3 regions of the Kitasatospora sp. NE20-6 genome follow, and region 3 is predicted to be linked to each of the others. Evidence: riboswitches for the same ligand, from Rfam matches in the RefSeq annotation. Region 3 holds a riboswitch; each other region holds the start of a gene.
What was found. Region 3 has a riboswitch for cobalamin ahead of SNE206_RS17625 (cobalamin biosynthesis protein). Riboswitches for the same ligand answer to the same signal wherever they lie in the genome.

Region 1 (4,271 bases), on a different contig from region 3:
ACGCCGAGCGCCTTCAGCTCCCGCACCAGGTACGGGTTGACCTGGAGGAACTCGCCGGAGAGGGTCTCGCGCTTGAAGAGGTTCGACACCTGCGGCTCGATGCACTCGTACACGCCGGCGATCGAGGCGATCGTCGCGGTCGGCGCGATCGCCAGCAGCAGCGAGTTGCGCAGGCCGGTCGCGGCGATGCGGGTGCGCAGCGCCTCCCAGCGCTCCGTCCACCGCGGGGTGGCCGAGCCGAAGTGGTCGATGTGCAGCTCGCCGCGGGCGGCGCGGGTCTCGCCGTACGCCTCGTGGCGGCCGAACTGCTCGGCGAGGTCCGCGGAGCGCTCGTACGCGGTGAGCATGATGCGCTCGGAGATCAGGGTGGAGAGGGCCGCCGCCTCGGCGGAGTCGAAGTCGATCCGCAGCTGGAAGAAGACGTCCTGCAGGCCCATGATGCCCAGGCCGACGGGCCGCCAGCGGGAGTTGGAGGTGCCGGCCTCGGTGGTCGGGTAGAAGTTGATGTCGATGACCCGGTCGAGGAAGGTCACCGCGGTGCGCACGGTGGCGTCCAGGCGGTCCCAGTCCATCGCGTTCAGCAGGTCGGCGGCGGTGGCGCCGGGGGCGACGTGCGCGCCCAGGTTGACCGAGCCGAGGTTGCAGACGGCCGTCTCGGAGTCGTCGGTGACCTCCAGGATCTCCGTGCACAGGTTGGACGAGTGCACGGTGCGGCCGGGCAGCGCGGTCTGGTTGGCGGCCCGGTTGGAGGCGTCCTTGAAGGTCATCCAGCCGTTGCCGGTCTGCGCCAGGGTGCGCATCATCCGGGCGTACAGGGTCTGCGCGGGGATGGTGCGCACCGCCTTGCCCGCCTGCTCGGCCTTGCGGTACGCCTCGTCGAAGTCGGCGCCCCACAGGTCGACGAGCTCCGGCACGTCGGCGGGGGAGAAGAGCGACCAGTCGGCGTCCGCGTTGACCCGGCGCATGAACTCGTCCGGGATCCAGTGCGCCAGGTTGAGGTTGTGCGTCCGGCGGGCCTCCTCGCCGGTGCTGTCGCGGAGCTCCAGGAACTCCTCGATGTCGGCGTGCCAGGTCTCCAGGTAGACGCAGGCGGCGCCCTTGCGCCGGCCGCCCTGGTTGACCGCGGCCACGGAGGAGTCCAGGGTGCGCAGGAACGGCACGATGCCGTTGGACTGGCCGTTGGTGCCGCGGATCAGGCTGCCGCGCGAACGGATCCGCGAGTACGACAGGCCGATGCCGCCGGCGTGCTTGGAGAGCCGGGCGATCTGCGCGTACCGGTCGTAGATCGAGTCGAGGTTGTCGAGCGGCGAGTCCAGCAGGTAGCAGGACGACATCTGCGGGTGCCTGGTGCCGGAGTTGAAGAGCGTCGGCGAGGACGTCAGGTACTCCAGGCGGCTCATCAGCCGGTACAGCTCGGCGACCTCGGCCACCGACTGCGCGGTGTCGCCGACCGCGAGGCCCGCGGCGACGCGCAGCAGGAAGTGCTGCGGGGTCTCGACGACCTTGCGGGTGATCGGGTGGCGCAGCAGGTAGCGGGACTGCACGGTGCGCAGGCCGAAGTACTCGAAGCGGTCGTCGCCCTGCCGGTCGATCAGGGCGTCGAAGGCGGCGGCGTGCTTCGCGACGAAGGCGGCCGTGGTGTCGCCGATCAGGCCCTCGGCGTGGCCGACGGCGACCGAGGCGGCGAAGGACACCGCGCCCTGCGAGACGGCCTCGTCCTGGATCTCCAGGGCGAGCAGCCGGGAGGCGAGCTTCGAGTACTGCGGGTCCTCGGCGATCATCGACGCGGCGGCCTCCACGGCCAGCCCGCGCAGCTCGGCGAAGTCCGAACCGGCGTGGCGGCCGCGCAGCGCGGCGGCGGCGACGTGGCCGGGGTCCACCTGGGGGAGATCGGTGCTGCGGTCGGTGAGCAGCCGGAGCAGAGCAGCACCGGGGTCGGGCCGGTCGGATCCGGCAGATCCCTGGGAGGGCAGGGTGACTGAGGCAGCGACGGTCAAGGCGCACTCTCTCCTGTGGCGGCAGCGGACGGCGGCGTTGCCCGGACCGCGCGTGGCAGGGGAGGACGGCACGCCGGACCGCGAAGGGGCGTGCGTCGTCTACCCGGCCCACCCGCGTGGCCTGGACGGTACTGCTGTGCTTCAAGGCATCTGCGGGGAAGCCGTGTGGCACACCGTCGGCAGGTCCTCGGACTGTGCGGTCCCCGGCGTCGCGGGCCGCTCACCGTTGCGGGGCAGTCCCGGACTTCCACCGGATTCCCCTGCGTCGACAGCGAGAGTGAGCATACATGTAGTGGTCGCTCGTTGATGTGCCCCCATATCTTGTGCACGTTACGTGTCGTCCTGATGGCGCCCGGCCGCGACGGCACAACGGAGGCCCGCCCGTGCGGACACGCTGCGTGTCCGCCGGACGGGCCGGGCCCAGCCGTCAGAAGGTCAGTGAGTACACCATCAGCGGCCCGAGGCCCGGCCGGGGCGACCAGTCGCGGTCCGGGCTGCGGCGGAAGCCGAGCCGCTCGTAGAGGCGGTGGGCGGCGGACATGTCCGCCATCGTGGAGAAGGCCATGCCGGCGAGTCCGAGCGCGCGGCTGCGGTCCACCGCCGCCGTGACGAGCGCCGCCCCGACGCCCCGGCCGCGGGCGGACGGGGCGACGGCGAGCATCCGGATCTCCCCCTCGTGCGGCCCGGCGACGTCCGCCCAGGGGGTGCCGCCGGGGGCGAAGGTCACGCTGCCGAGGACACGCCCGTCCGCCGGGTCGACGGCGACGAGGAGCTCGGCCTCCTCGCTGCGGGGACGGGCGTCACGGAGGCGGGCCGCGTAGGCGCTGCCGGGCGCGGTGTGGCCGCCGGCGACGAAGGCCTCGACCGTGACGGTTCCGGCCCCTGCGAGGTCCTCGGCGAGGGCCCGGCGGATGACGATGTCCATCCGTCCAGTCTGCCGCCGCCGGGGACGCCGGGACCGGCCGGGGTGTCGTGCAGGCGGCCGGGGAGGTCCGGGTCGGCCGGGTACCCGCCGGGACGGTGCCAGTTGTCGCGCCCCTGGCGGGAGTTCCGGTCGACGTCGCGGCCGACGAGGGCGCCGATCAGGCCGAAGCCGCCGATGACGGAGAGGAGGACGGTCGCGTCGGTGAGCATCGAGGAGGTCATGTCCCCACTCTGGCCGGGTGCCGCGGCACCGACGAGTGGCAGGAAAGACCACTTGCATCGAAATCCTGCCAGCGCCATGCTGGAGCCATGCTGAAGAACGTCGTCGCCGTCGTGCTGGAGGACGTCCACCCCTTCGAACTCGGCGTGGCCTGCGAGGTGTTCGGACTCGACCGGGCCGAGGAAGGCCTGCCCGTCTACGAATTCGGCCTCGTCTCCGACACCCCCGGGCCCAAGCGCACCCACGCGGGCTTCTCCGTCGACGTCCCGTACGGCCCCGAACGCCTCGCCGGCGCCGACCTCGTCGTGCTCACCGCCACCGGCCTGCGCGACACCTACCCGCCCGTGCTGGTCGACGCCCTGCGCGCCGCCGTCGACGGCGGCGCCCGGGCCCTCTCCATCTGCAGCGGCAGCTTCCTCCTCGGCGCCGCCGGCCTCCTCGACGGCCGCCGCTCCACCACCCACTGGAGGCACGCCGCCGAGATGGCCCGCCGCTTCCCCCTCACCACCGTCGAACCCGACGTCCTCTACGTCGACGAGGACCCGGTGATCACCTCCGCGGGCACCGCCGCCGGCATCGACGCCTGCCTCCACCTCGTGCGCAAGCTGCAGGGCGCCGAGGTCGCCCGCGCGATCGCCCGCCGGATGGTCGTCGCCCCGCACCGGGAGGGCGGACAGGCGCAGTTCATCAGCCGGCCGCTGCCCGAACCGGGGGTCGACTCCCTCACCGGCGTCCTCGACCGGATGCGCCGCCACCTCGACCAGGACGCCACCGTCGACAGCCTCGCCGCCCTCGCCCACATGTCGCCCCGCACCTTCGCCCGCCGCTTCCGGCAGGAGACCGGCACCACCCCGCACCGCTGGCTGACCGGCCAGCGCATCCTCCTCGCCCAGCGGCTGCTGGAGGGCACCGACGAACCCGTCGACGCGGTCGCCGCCCGCTGCGGCTTCGGCAACGCGGCCACCCTGCGCCACCACTTCGGCCGCCGGCTCGGCACCACACCGCAGGCGTACCGGCGGGCGTTCGCCGGGCCCGCCGGCACGCCGGACGCCCGGCAGGAGGTGCCCCTGCCGGGCGTCTGACCGCCGCGGAGGGCCGCTCAGCGGCCGACCGCCGCCGCCCCGGCCCGG
Region 2 (4,271 bases), on a different contig from region 3:
TCCCGTCTCTCCCGCGCCCGGCTCGGCTTCCGAAAGGCATGGCAGTCATGAACGCAGAACCGCGTCCGCACCACGATGGCTGGCCGGTGGCCGATTTCGACTCCGTCCGGGCCCTGCGCGTACTCGCCACCACCGTGCCGGGTGCGGCGGTGCACGAGACGCTGCTGCCCACATCCCTGGAGGACGTGTGGGCGGTGGCGGCCGACCTGGCCGGCGCCATGCCCCAGTGGTTGCCCGACATCCGTACCGTCAGCGTCTCGCCGGACGGCGGCGAGGCGGTGGTCGTGGGCCATTCGCGGCTCCGGGCCCGCTTCGACATCGAGCTGCGGCCCGGATGGTGCCTGATGCAGAGCCGCTACCTGTTGGGCGGCATGGCTGCGGTCGAGGAGGCGGACGGCACCCGGTTCGCCTTTCTCGGCGCATTCCGGGTACCGGCCGCGGGTGTTCTCGGTGCCGCGCTGCGGCCACTGACCAGGCGGACGGCCAAGCGGTCGCTGAGCCGGTTCGAGGCGCTGGTCCAGGGTGCGCGGCCGCCAGAGGGCGGCGCGCCATGACGCGTACGATCCTGGCCGGGCTGCCAAGGCGCGGGCGGTGCGGGCCCCTTGCCGCTCCGCGGCCCGGTCGGCCCGGTCAGCCCGGCCCGGTGCGTCGCGATCACGGAGGGTCGGCTTTCGGCGCCTGATCACGATGGCTCCCGGTGCACGGGCGGAGTCCGAGCCGGGCCCTCGCGGGCCCGTGCGCCTTGCCCGTGCGCCTTGCCCGTGCGCCGGGAGGCTGTTGGTTGGGGCGTTGCTGTGTCAGCCCCGGGACAGCACGAGTGCCTGTACCTCGGGCAGGCTCCGCCAGTCGCTGGAGACGATGCTGGCGTGCGCGGCGGCGAGCTGGGTGACCCGGCTACGGGCCTGCTCTGCTGTCGGGCTGGTGGCGCTGATCGCGGGTGCGACGTTGTGGGCGTCGGTCATGACCAACAGATAGTGGCGGCTGTCGTACCAGGACGTGTCGATGCCACCGACGTAGGCGGACGCGTCGCCGTCGAAGACCACGAACCACGGCCGGATGCTGGTCTCGCTGTATGCGGAGCGCGGGTCGCCGGAGGCGGCTCCGTGGACGACCGGGAACACCTGCGCCTGGCCCACCTTGCCGGCAGCGGCGAGGTCCCGCAGGTAGCGCGCGTACTCGACGTCGGTGTGCAGGGTGTCGAAGGGGTTGCCCTCCTCGACGGTGCCGGGGATGACGTCCACGAGTACGCGACCGGACAGCGCGCTGCGCGTCGGCCAGTTGCCCGCCTTGGCGGCGTCGTCGAGGGTGGCGTAGGTGCCGCCGCCGGGCTTGGCGAGCAGGTCGGCCGGGCGGAAGACGGCACTGCCGAGGTGGGCGGCTATGAGGCTGTCGAGCTGGGCGGCACCCATGCCGCGGTTGCCCGCAAAGCCGCCCTTGAGCTCCAGCTTGACGACCAGCGGGCCACTGGAGGGGTGGGCGCCCAGCCAGATGCGGATGTCGTCGAGGCAGTACTCGAGGTTCTTGTTGGTGCCGCCGCTGTAGAGCTGCGCAGCGCTGGTCGCCGCCACACAGTTGTTGGCGTTGCCGAGCGGGTTGGAGTGGCTGACCTTCCACTCGGTGGTGACGGTGTCCGTCCAGACGTCCAGCTCGATCATGCCCGTGCCGGTGTCCAGGCCCTGGGCGAGGAAGGGGAAGGAAGCCGTGTCGTAGGTGTTGTGGATGCCGACTGCGGTGGCCGAGCCGAACGGCAGGCTGCCGCCGGTGGAGGCGCCGGACTGCTGGGCCGGAAGCAGGCAGGTGGCGGCGGCCAGCAGCGTGACGGCGAAGGTACGGCGAAGCTTCACGGTGTCTCCTCGTCAGGAGCATGAGGGCGGCGGCTCGGACGAGCCGCCTCCGGAAGCATGGGGTACCAGGACTGCTTCAAGGTGACATGACAAGAAAACTTGGCTGAAGGGATCTGCTCAATGACCATCCGTCAGGACATGCCGGTCATGTGCGTGTTCAGTCCGCGCGGCCGAGCACCCCGTGTTCGAGGAGCTCCGCGATCACGGCGTCGGTGAGCCGGTAGCGCACGATGCGTCCGTCCCGTTCGCCGGCCACCGTGCCCGCGGCCCGCAGGAGCCGCAGCGCCTGCGACACGGCGGGGTCACGCATGCCGGAGGCGACGGCCAGGTCGCTGACGGCCATCGGCCCGGTCTGGTGCAGGGCGAGCAGGAGGGCGAGGCGGCCGGGATCGGCGAGCAGCGCGAAGCGGTCGGCCCAGGCCCGGACATGGCCGGCGTCACCGATCGCGGCGATGGCTTCGCAGACCTGGTGTCCGTCGATGGTGCGGTGGTGTGCGCGGTCCGCGGGGACGAGGTGCATGCCGGGCATTCTCGCAGTCCGCCCTGCCGTGATCTTCGACACCTGCGCAGGTGTGCAGGCTTGCAGCTGTCGTGCCGTCACCCCTACGGTGGAGCCGCCGTGGTGTTCGGGAAGACCGGTGTCGGACCTCTGAGGTCCCAGTCCGGAGCGGCCCTCGCCACTGTGAACGGGGAGTCAATCCGTACCCCACGTGTGTCACTGGGCGCCTTGGCGCGCCCGGGAAGGCCGGGTACGGGCACCGTCGGATCCTCCCCGTGAGCCAGGAGACCGGCCACGGCATCTCACGACGACTTTCCACGAGGTGCTGGAGCGTGATCCGCAGATGACCCTGCCCGAAACCGGTACGGCCCCCGGGCCGACAGCCCCCGCTGCTGCGGCATTCCGCTGGCGGCGGGAGGACACGGTCCGTACCGCCGCCCTGATGGCGGTGATCCTGGCGATGCACGTGGTGGCGTTCGGCACGCTGTTCCTCCTCGTGGTGCCCGAGAAGTACGAGGTCGGCACGCAGGTGTTCGGTGCGGGCCTCGGCATCACCGCGTACACCCTCGGCATGCGGCACGCCTTCGACGCCGACCACATCGCCGTGATCGACAACACCACCCGCAAGCTCATGGCCGACGGTCGTCGGCCCGTCTCGGTGGGCTTCTGGTTCGCGCTGGGACATTCGTCGATGGTCGTGCTGATGGCGGCCCTGGTCGCCGGCGGTGCGCAGCTCGCGGGCACGTTGATGGACGACGGCTCCACCACGCACCAGGTGCTCGGCACCATCGGCACCACCGCGTCGGGCGCCTTCCTCTATCTCATCGCCGCGTTGAACCTCGTCGCCCTGCTCGGCATCCTGCGGGTCTTCCGCGCGATGCGGGCGGGGACGTTCGACGAGGCCGAGCTGGAGCGCCGACTCGCGTCGCGGGGCCTGATGAACCGGGTGCTCGGCCGTGCCACGCGTTCGATCACCCGGCCCGGGCAGATGTTCCCGGTCGGCCTGGTGCTCGGGCTCGGCTTCGACACGGCCACCGAGGTCGCGCTGATGGTGATGGCGGGCTCCGGCGCGGCCGCCGGGCTCCCCTGGTACGCGATCGTCTGCCTGCCGTTGCTCTTCGCCGCCGGCATGAGCCTGTTCGACACGCTGGACGGCACGTTCATGAACTTTGCGTACCAGTGGGCCTTCTCCAACCCGGTGCGGAAGGTCTTCTACAACCTGACCATCACGGGCCTGTCGATCGCGGTGGCGTTCGTCATCGGCACCATCGAGTTGGTGGCGGTCCTGCACGAGAAGTTGGACCTCGGCGACCCGCTGACCGGGTGGATCGCCGGGCTGAGCCTCGACAACGTCGGCTTCGTGATCGTCGGGCTCTTCGTGGTGGTCTGGGCCGCGGCGATCGGCTACTGGCGGTTCGCCAGGGTCGAGCAGCGCTGGGCTGCCGGGCCGACGGTCTGATCGTGGAGCGCGGGGGAGCGTGCGGTGCGCCGACCGGCTGCAGGGCTCCGGGCCCGGAGAGCCGTCCCGTTCCTGCGGGGGTCCGGGCGGCCGCGATCAGGTCAGCCCGCAGCCAGCAGCAGTGTGCCGGCCACGGCCAGGCCCGCGCCGATCACCTGCACCGGGCGCAGCCGCTCCTTCAGAACGCCACGCGCCATGAGTGCGGTGACCACGGGGTACAGCGAGGCGAGCACGGAGGCCACTGCCACGGATCCGCTGTGGGCGGCCGCCGCGTAGCTCGCGTTCGCCGCCACGTCCGCGATGCCGACGGCGGTGAGCGTGGGCAGGCTCCGTCGCAGTGCGCCGGTTTCGCCGGGCGCGGATGCCCGGGGGAGGGCCAGGAGTGCCGCGCCGCCCACCGCGACGTTGCACAGCCGCTGCACGCAGAGCGAGAGGAGCAGTCCGCCGTCGACGGTGGCCTGGGCGACGA
Region 3 (4,271 bases):
CACCAGGCCCGCCACGGACTCCCGCCAGGCCGACCGGGCCGCCGTGTGCAGCGCCATGGTGGCGCCGAGCGACCAGCCGTACAGCACCACGCGGTCGGCGCCGTGGGCGCGGGCGAAGCGGAGGGCGGCGTCCACGTCCTGCCACTCGGTCTCGCCGAAGTGGCTCAGCCCGTCGGGCGGGGGCGGCGCCCCCTCGTCACCGCGGTGGGTGACGACCAGCGCGGGCAGCCGCAGTGCGTGCAGCAGCGGCAGCACGGGCAGGGCCTGCTGCCGGTCGGCGCCGGGGCCGTGCACCAGCACCACCCACAGCCCCCGCATGCCCGGCAGGTGCCAGGCGGGCAGCGGCCCGAGCTCGCCGTCGACGGCGGTCTCCGTGAAGTCGAGGCCGAGCGCGGACGCCGGATCGCCGGTCACGACGCGGGCGGTCACCCGCACCTCGGCACCGCCGGCGAGCGGGGCCCCGGTCGACAGCAGGCGGCGGGTGACGCTCTGCGGGGCGGTGCCGAGCACCTCGCCGACGACGGCGTGCCCGCCGCCGGGCCACTCCAGGGCGTAGCGGCCGGGCCGCTCCGTCTCGACGCTGCGGGTGAGGGTGACGGAGTCCGGCCCCACGTGGTGGACGCGGACGCCCCCGGCCGACCCGAAGACGCCGCCCGCGGAGCCGGGGCGGACGGACCGTTCGGAGGCGCGACGGCCGGCCAGGAGGACGGCCGCGGCCCCGGCTCCGACGACGGCGGCAGCAACGGCGGTGGCGGTTCCCCAGCTGCGCATGGCATCCCCGGTCTGCTGGCTTCGGACATGGCGCTCCCAGTCCACGCCCGGCAGGCGGCCTCCGGCCACCCGGGCGGGCCGTCCGGGCGGCGGCGCCCCGCGCGGGCCCGGACCGGGATGTCGCCGGGCCGCCCGGCGAGCAGCTCCCGGAAGCGGTCGGCGGGCGCCGGCGGGCGGGCGAGCGGCGGGCGGGCGCCCGCCGCGGGGGCGGCTCCCCGGTCCGCCGCGCCGTCCCGGCCGGGGTGAGCTCGCGGGCCGGCCGGAAGTCGCGCAGCGAGGCGGGGCCCGTGCTCATCAGCCGGACGGGCGGGCACCACAGTGCCCGGGCCGGCGCGACGAACTCCTCCTCGGAGGGCCGCAGCGCGCCGCTCCCCCGGGCGAGGACGTGCGCGGGCAGCAGCCGCACCCCGTGCGCGGCCATGCCGTCGGCGACCTGTTCGGGCGTCAGGCCGCGCCCGGCCCCGTGCGGGGGCCGGAGGATCGTACGGACCGGCGGGGCCCGCGGACGGCGACGGTGTGTGACCAACCCCTCCGCACGCTTGGTTGACTCCCGGTCGGAGCGCGTGGTGATATCGCTGGGCCATACGGAGGCATGCAGAGGAAGCCGGTGCGAATCCGGCGCGGTCCCGCCACTGTCACCGGGGAGCACGCCCGAACACATGGTCACGACGGTCCGCCACAGGGCCGTTGGAAGGCCCGGGGGTGTGTCCGACCCGGAAGCCAGGAGACTCTCGCCGCCGGTTCGTCGATCCAGGGCGCGGACCCTGAGTGAGGACACGCACGCCATGCAGGCTGCCCGGCGGTCTCCGCTGCGCCCCGCCCGGGGAACCGGGCGGTGAGCCGTCCGACCCAGGCGTCCCCCTATCTGCTGGGCGCCGTCGCGGGGTACCTCGCCGACACCGCGTTCGCCGACCCGCGCCGGGGCCACCCGGTGGCCGTGTTCGGCAGCGCCGCCGGACGGCTGGAACGGGCCCTGTGGCGCGACCACCGCGGGGCGGGCGCCGCGTACACCGCGCTGTGCGTGGGCGCCGTGACCGCCGGGGCGGTGCTCGCCGAACGCGCCCTCGGGCGCAGCCGCCCGGCCCGCACGGCGCTCGCCGCGGCCGCCGTCTGGACGGTGCTCGGCGGCACCTCGCTCACCCGGGAGGCCCGCACGATCGGCCGCGCCCTGGAGGCCGGCGACCTCGCCGCCGCCCGTGAGCGGCTCCCGCACCTGTGCGGCCGCGACCCGAGCGCGCTGGACGGGCAGCAGATCGCCCGCGCCGTCGTCGAGTCGGTCGCCGAGAACACCGCCGACGCCGTCGTCAACGCGCTCACCTGGGGAGCCCTGGCCGGCACGCCCGGGCTGCTGGCCTTCCGTGCCGTCAACACCCTGGACGCGATGGTCGGTCACCGCTCGCCGCGGCACACGCGCTTCGGCTGGGCGTCGGCCCGGCTCGACGACGTCGCCGGCTGGCCCGGCGCCCGGCTCACGGCGCTGCTGGCCGTCGCCGCGGCGGAGCACCCGCGGGCCGCCTGGAAGGTCTGGCGGCGCGACGGCTCCGCCCACCCCAGCCCCAACGCGGGCCAGGCCGAGTCGGCGTTCGCCGGGGCCCTCGGCGTCCGTCTCGGGGGCACGCTGCGGTACGGGACACGGACCGAGCACCGGCCCGTCCTGGGCGCGGAACTGCGGCCGGTCGCCGCCGCCGACATCGAACGGGCCTGCGCGCTCTCCCGGCGGGTCGGTGTGCTGGCGCTGGCCGTCACGCTCGCCGGCCGGGCCGTCCGGGCCCGCGGCCGTGCACGCAGGACGACAGGAGGAGTGGGCCGATGAGCCGGGCACTGCTGGTCGCGGGGACGACCTCGGACGCGGGCAAGAGCGTGGTCACGGCGGCGGTCTGCCGCTGGCTGGTCCGCCGGGGCGTGCGGGTCGCGCCGTTCAAGGCGCAGAACATGTCGCTCAACTCCTTCGTCACCGCGGACGGCGCCGAGATCGGCCGGGCGCAGGCGATGCAGGCGCAGGCCGCCCGGGTGGAGCCGGAGGCCGCGATGAACCCGGTGCTGCTCAAGCCCGGTGCGGACGGCCGCAGCCAGGTCGTGCTGCTCGGCCGGCCGGTCGCGGAGGTCGGCGCGCTCGACTACCGCGAGCGCAAGCCCGTCCTGCTGGAACGGGCCCTGGAGTGCCTGGCCGACCTGCGCGGCCGGTACGACGTGGTGGTGTGCGAGGGGGCGGGTTCGCCCGCCGAGATCAACCTGCGCGACCGCGACATCGCCAACATGGGCCTGGCGACCGCCGCGAACCTGCCCGTCGTGGTCGTCGGCGACATCGACCGCGGCGGGGTGTTCGCCGCGATGTACGGCACGCTGGCGCTGCTCTCCGCGCAGGACCAGGCGCTGGTGGCGGGCTGGTTCGTCAACAAGTTCCGCGGCGACGCGCGGCTCCTCGCGCCCGGCCTGGAGATGCTGGAGGGCCTGACGGGCCGTCCGGTGCTGGGCACGCTGCCCATGCTGCCCGGGCTGTGGCTGGACGCCGAGGACTCGCTCGACCTGTCGACCGTCGCCGAACGCGGCCCGGTCGCCGCCCCGCACGGCACGGACGTGCTGCGGGTCGCCGTCGTGCGGTTCCCCCGGCTGTCGAACTTCACCGACGTCGACGCGCTCGCCCAGGAGCCCGGCGTGCTGGTGCGCTGGGCGACCCGGCCCGAGGAGCTCGCCGACGCCGACCTCGTGATCCTGCCCGGCACCCGGGCGACCGTCGCCGACCTCGCCTGGCTGCGCGAACGCGGCCTGGACCGCGCGGTGCACGCCCGGGCGGCGGCGGGCCTGCCGGTGCTCGGTGTGTGCGGCGGCTACCAGATGCTCGCCCGGGAGATCACCGACGAGGTCGAGTCGAAGGCCGGCACGGTCGAGGGCCTCGCCCTGCTGCCGACCCGGGTCGTCTTCGGCCGGGAGAAGGTGCTCGCCCGCCCGGTCGGCGAGGCGTACGGGGAGCGGGTCGAGGGGTACGAGATCCACCACGGCGTGGTCGCCGTCGAGGGTGGCGAGGCGTTCGTCTCGGACGGCCGCGGGCGCGCCCTCGACGGCTGCCGGGCGGGCGCGGTGTGGGGTACGACCTGGCACGGCGTGCTGGAGAACGACGGCTTCCGGCGGGCCCTGCTGCGCGAGGCGGCCGCCCTCGCCGGACGGGCGTTCGTGCCCGCGCCGGACACGTCGTTCGCTGCCGCCCGCGAGGAACGGCTCGACCGGCTCGGCGACCTGATCGAGGAGCACGCCGACACCGAGGCGCTGTGGAAGCTGATCGAGGGCGGGGCGCCGGCCGGCCTCCCGTTCGTCCCGCCGGGTGCGCCGTGAGCGGCGCCGGGAGGCATGGAGTGCAGATGACCGACGTCCGTTACCCCTTCACCGCGATCGTCGGCATGGCCGACCTGCGGCTCGGGCTGCTGCTCAACGCCGTCTCCCCGGCGGTCGGCGGCGTGCTCGTCCGCGGCGAGAAGGGCACCGCCAAGTCGACGATGGTCCGC

Region 1: another riboswitch for cobalamin. It lies ahead of SNE206_RS13055 (ribonucleoside-diphosphate reductase subunit alpha); the one in region 3 lies ahead of SNE206_RS17625 (cobalamin biosynthesis protein).
Region 2: another riboswitch for cobalamin. It lies ahead of SNE206_RS01515 (HoxN/HupN/NixA family nickel/cobalt transporter); the one in region 3 lies ahead of SNE206_RS17625 (cobalamin biosynthesis protein).

The regions. Positions count from the first base shown of each region.
Region 1 covers NZ_BPRL01000012.1:22,074-26,344, reverse strand. The annotation lists gene SNE206_RS13055 (ribonucleoside-diphosphate reductase subunit alpha) at 1-1,973, opposite strand, end outside; cobalamin riboswitch at 2,158-2,288, opposite strand; gene SNE206_RS13050 (GNAT family N-acetyltransferase) at 2,425-2,922, opposite strand; gene SNE206_RS13045 (GlxA family transcriptional regulator) at 3,231-4,223, shown strand; gene SNE206_RS13040 (GlcG/HbpS family heme-binding protein) at 4,241-4,271, opposite strand, start outside.
Region 2 covers NZ_BPRL01000002.1:192,736-197,006, forward strand. The annotation lists gene SNE206_RS01495 (RNA polymerase sigma factor) at 1-51, shown strand, start outside; gene SNE206_RS01500 (hypothetical protein) at 48-554, shown strand; gene SNE206_RS01505 (phosphatidylinositol-specific phospholipase C domain-containing protein) at 798-1,844, opposite strand; gene SNE206_RS01510 (ArsR/SmtB family transcription factor) at 2,002-2,364, opposite strand; cobalamin riboswitch at 2,448-2,655, shown strand; gene SNE206_RS01515 (HoxN/HupN/NixA family nickel/cobalt transporter) at 2,687-3,802, shown strand; gene SNE206_RS01520 (EamA family transporter) at 3,904-4,271, opposite strand, start outside.
Region 3 covers NZ_BPRL01000020.1:91,511-95,781, reverse strand. The annotation lists gene SNE206_RS17630 (alpha/beta hydrolase) at 1-771, opposite strand, end outside; cobalamin riboswitch at 1,330-1,523, shown strand; gene SNE206_RS17625 (cobalamin biosynthesis protein) at 1,607-2,584, shown strand; gene SNE206_RS17620 (cobyric acid synthase) at 2,581-4,101, shown strand; gene SNE206_RS17615 (putative cobaltochelatase) at 4,128-4,271, shown strand, end outside.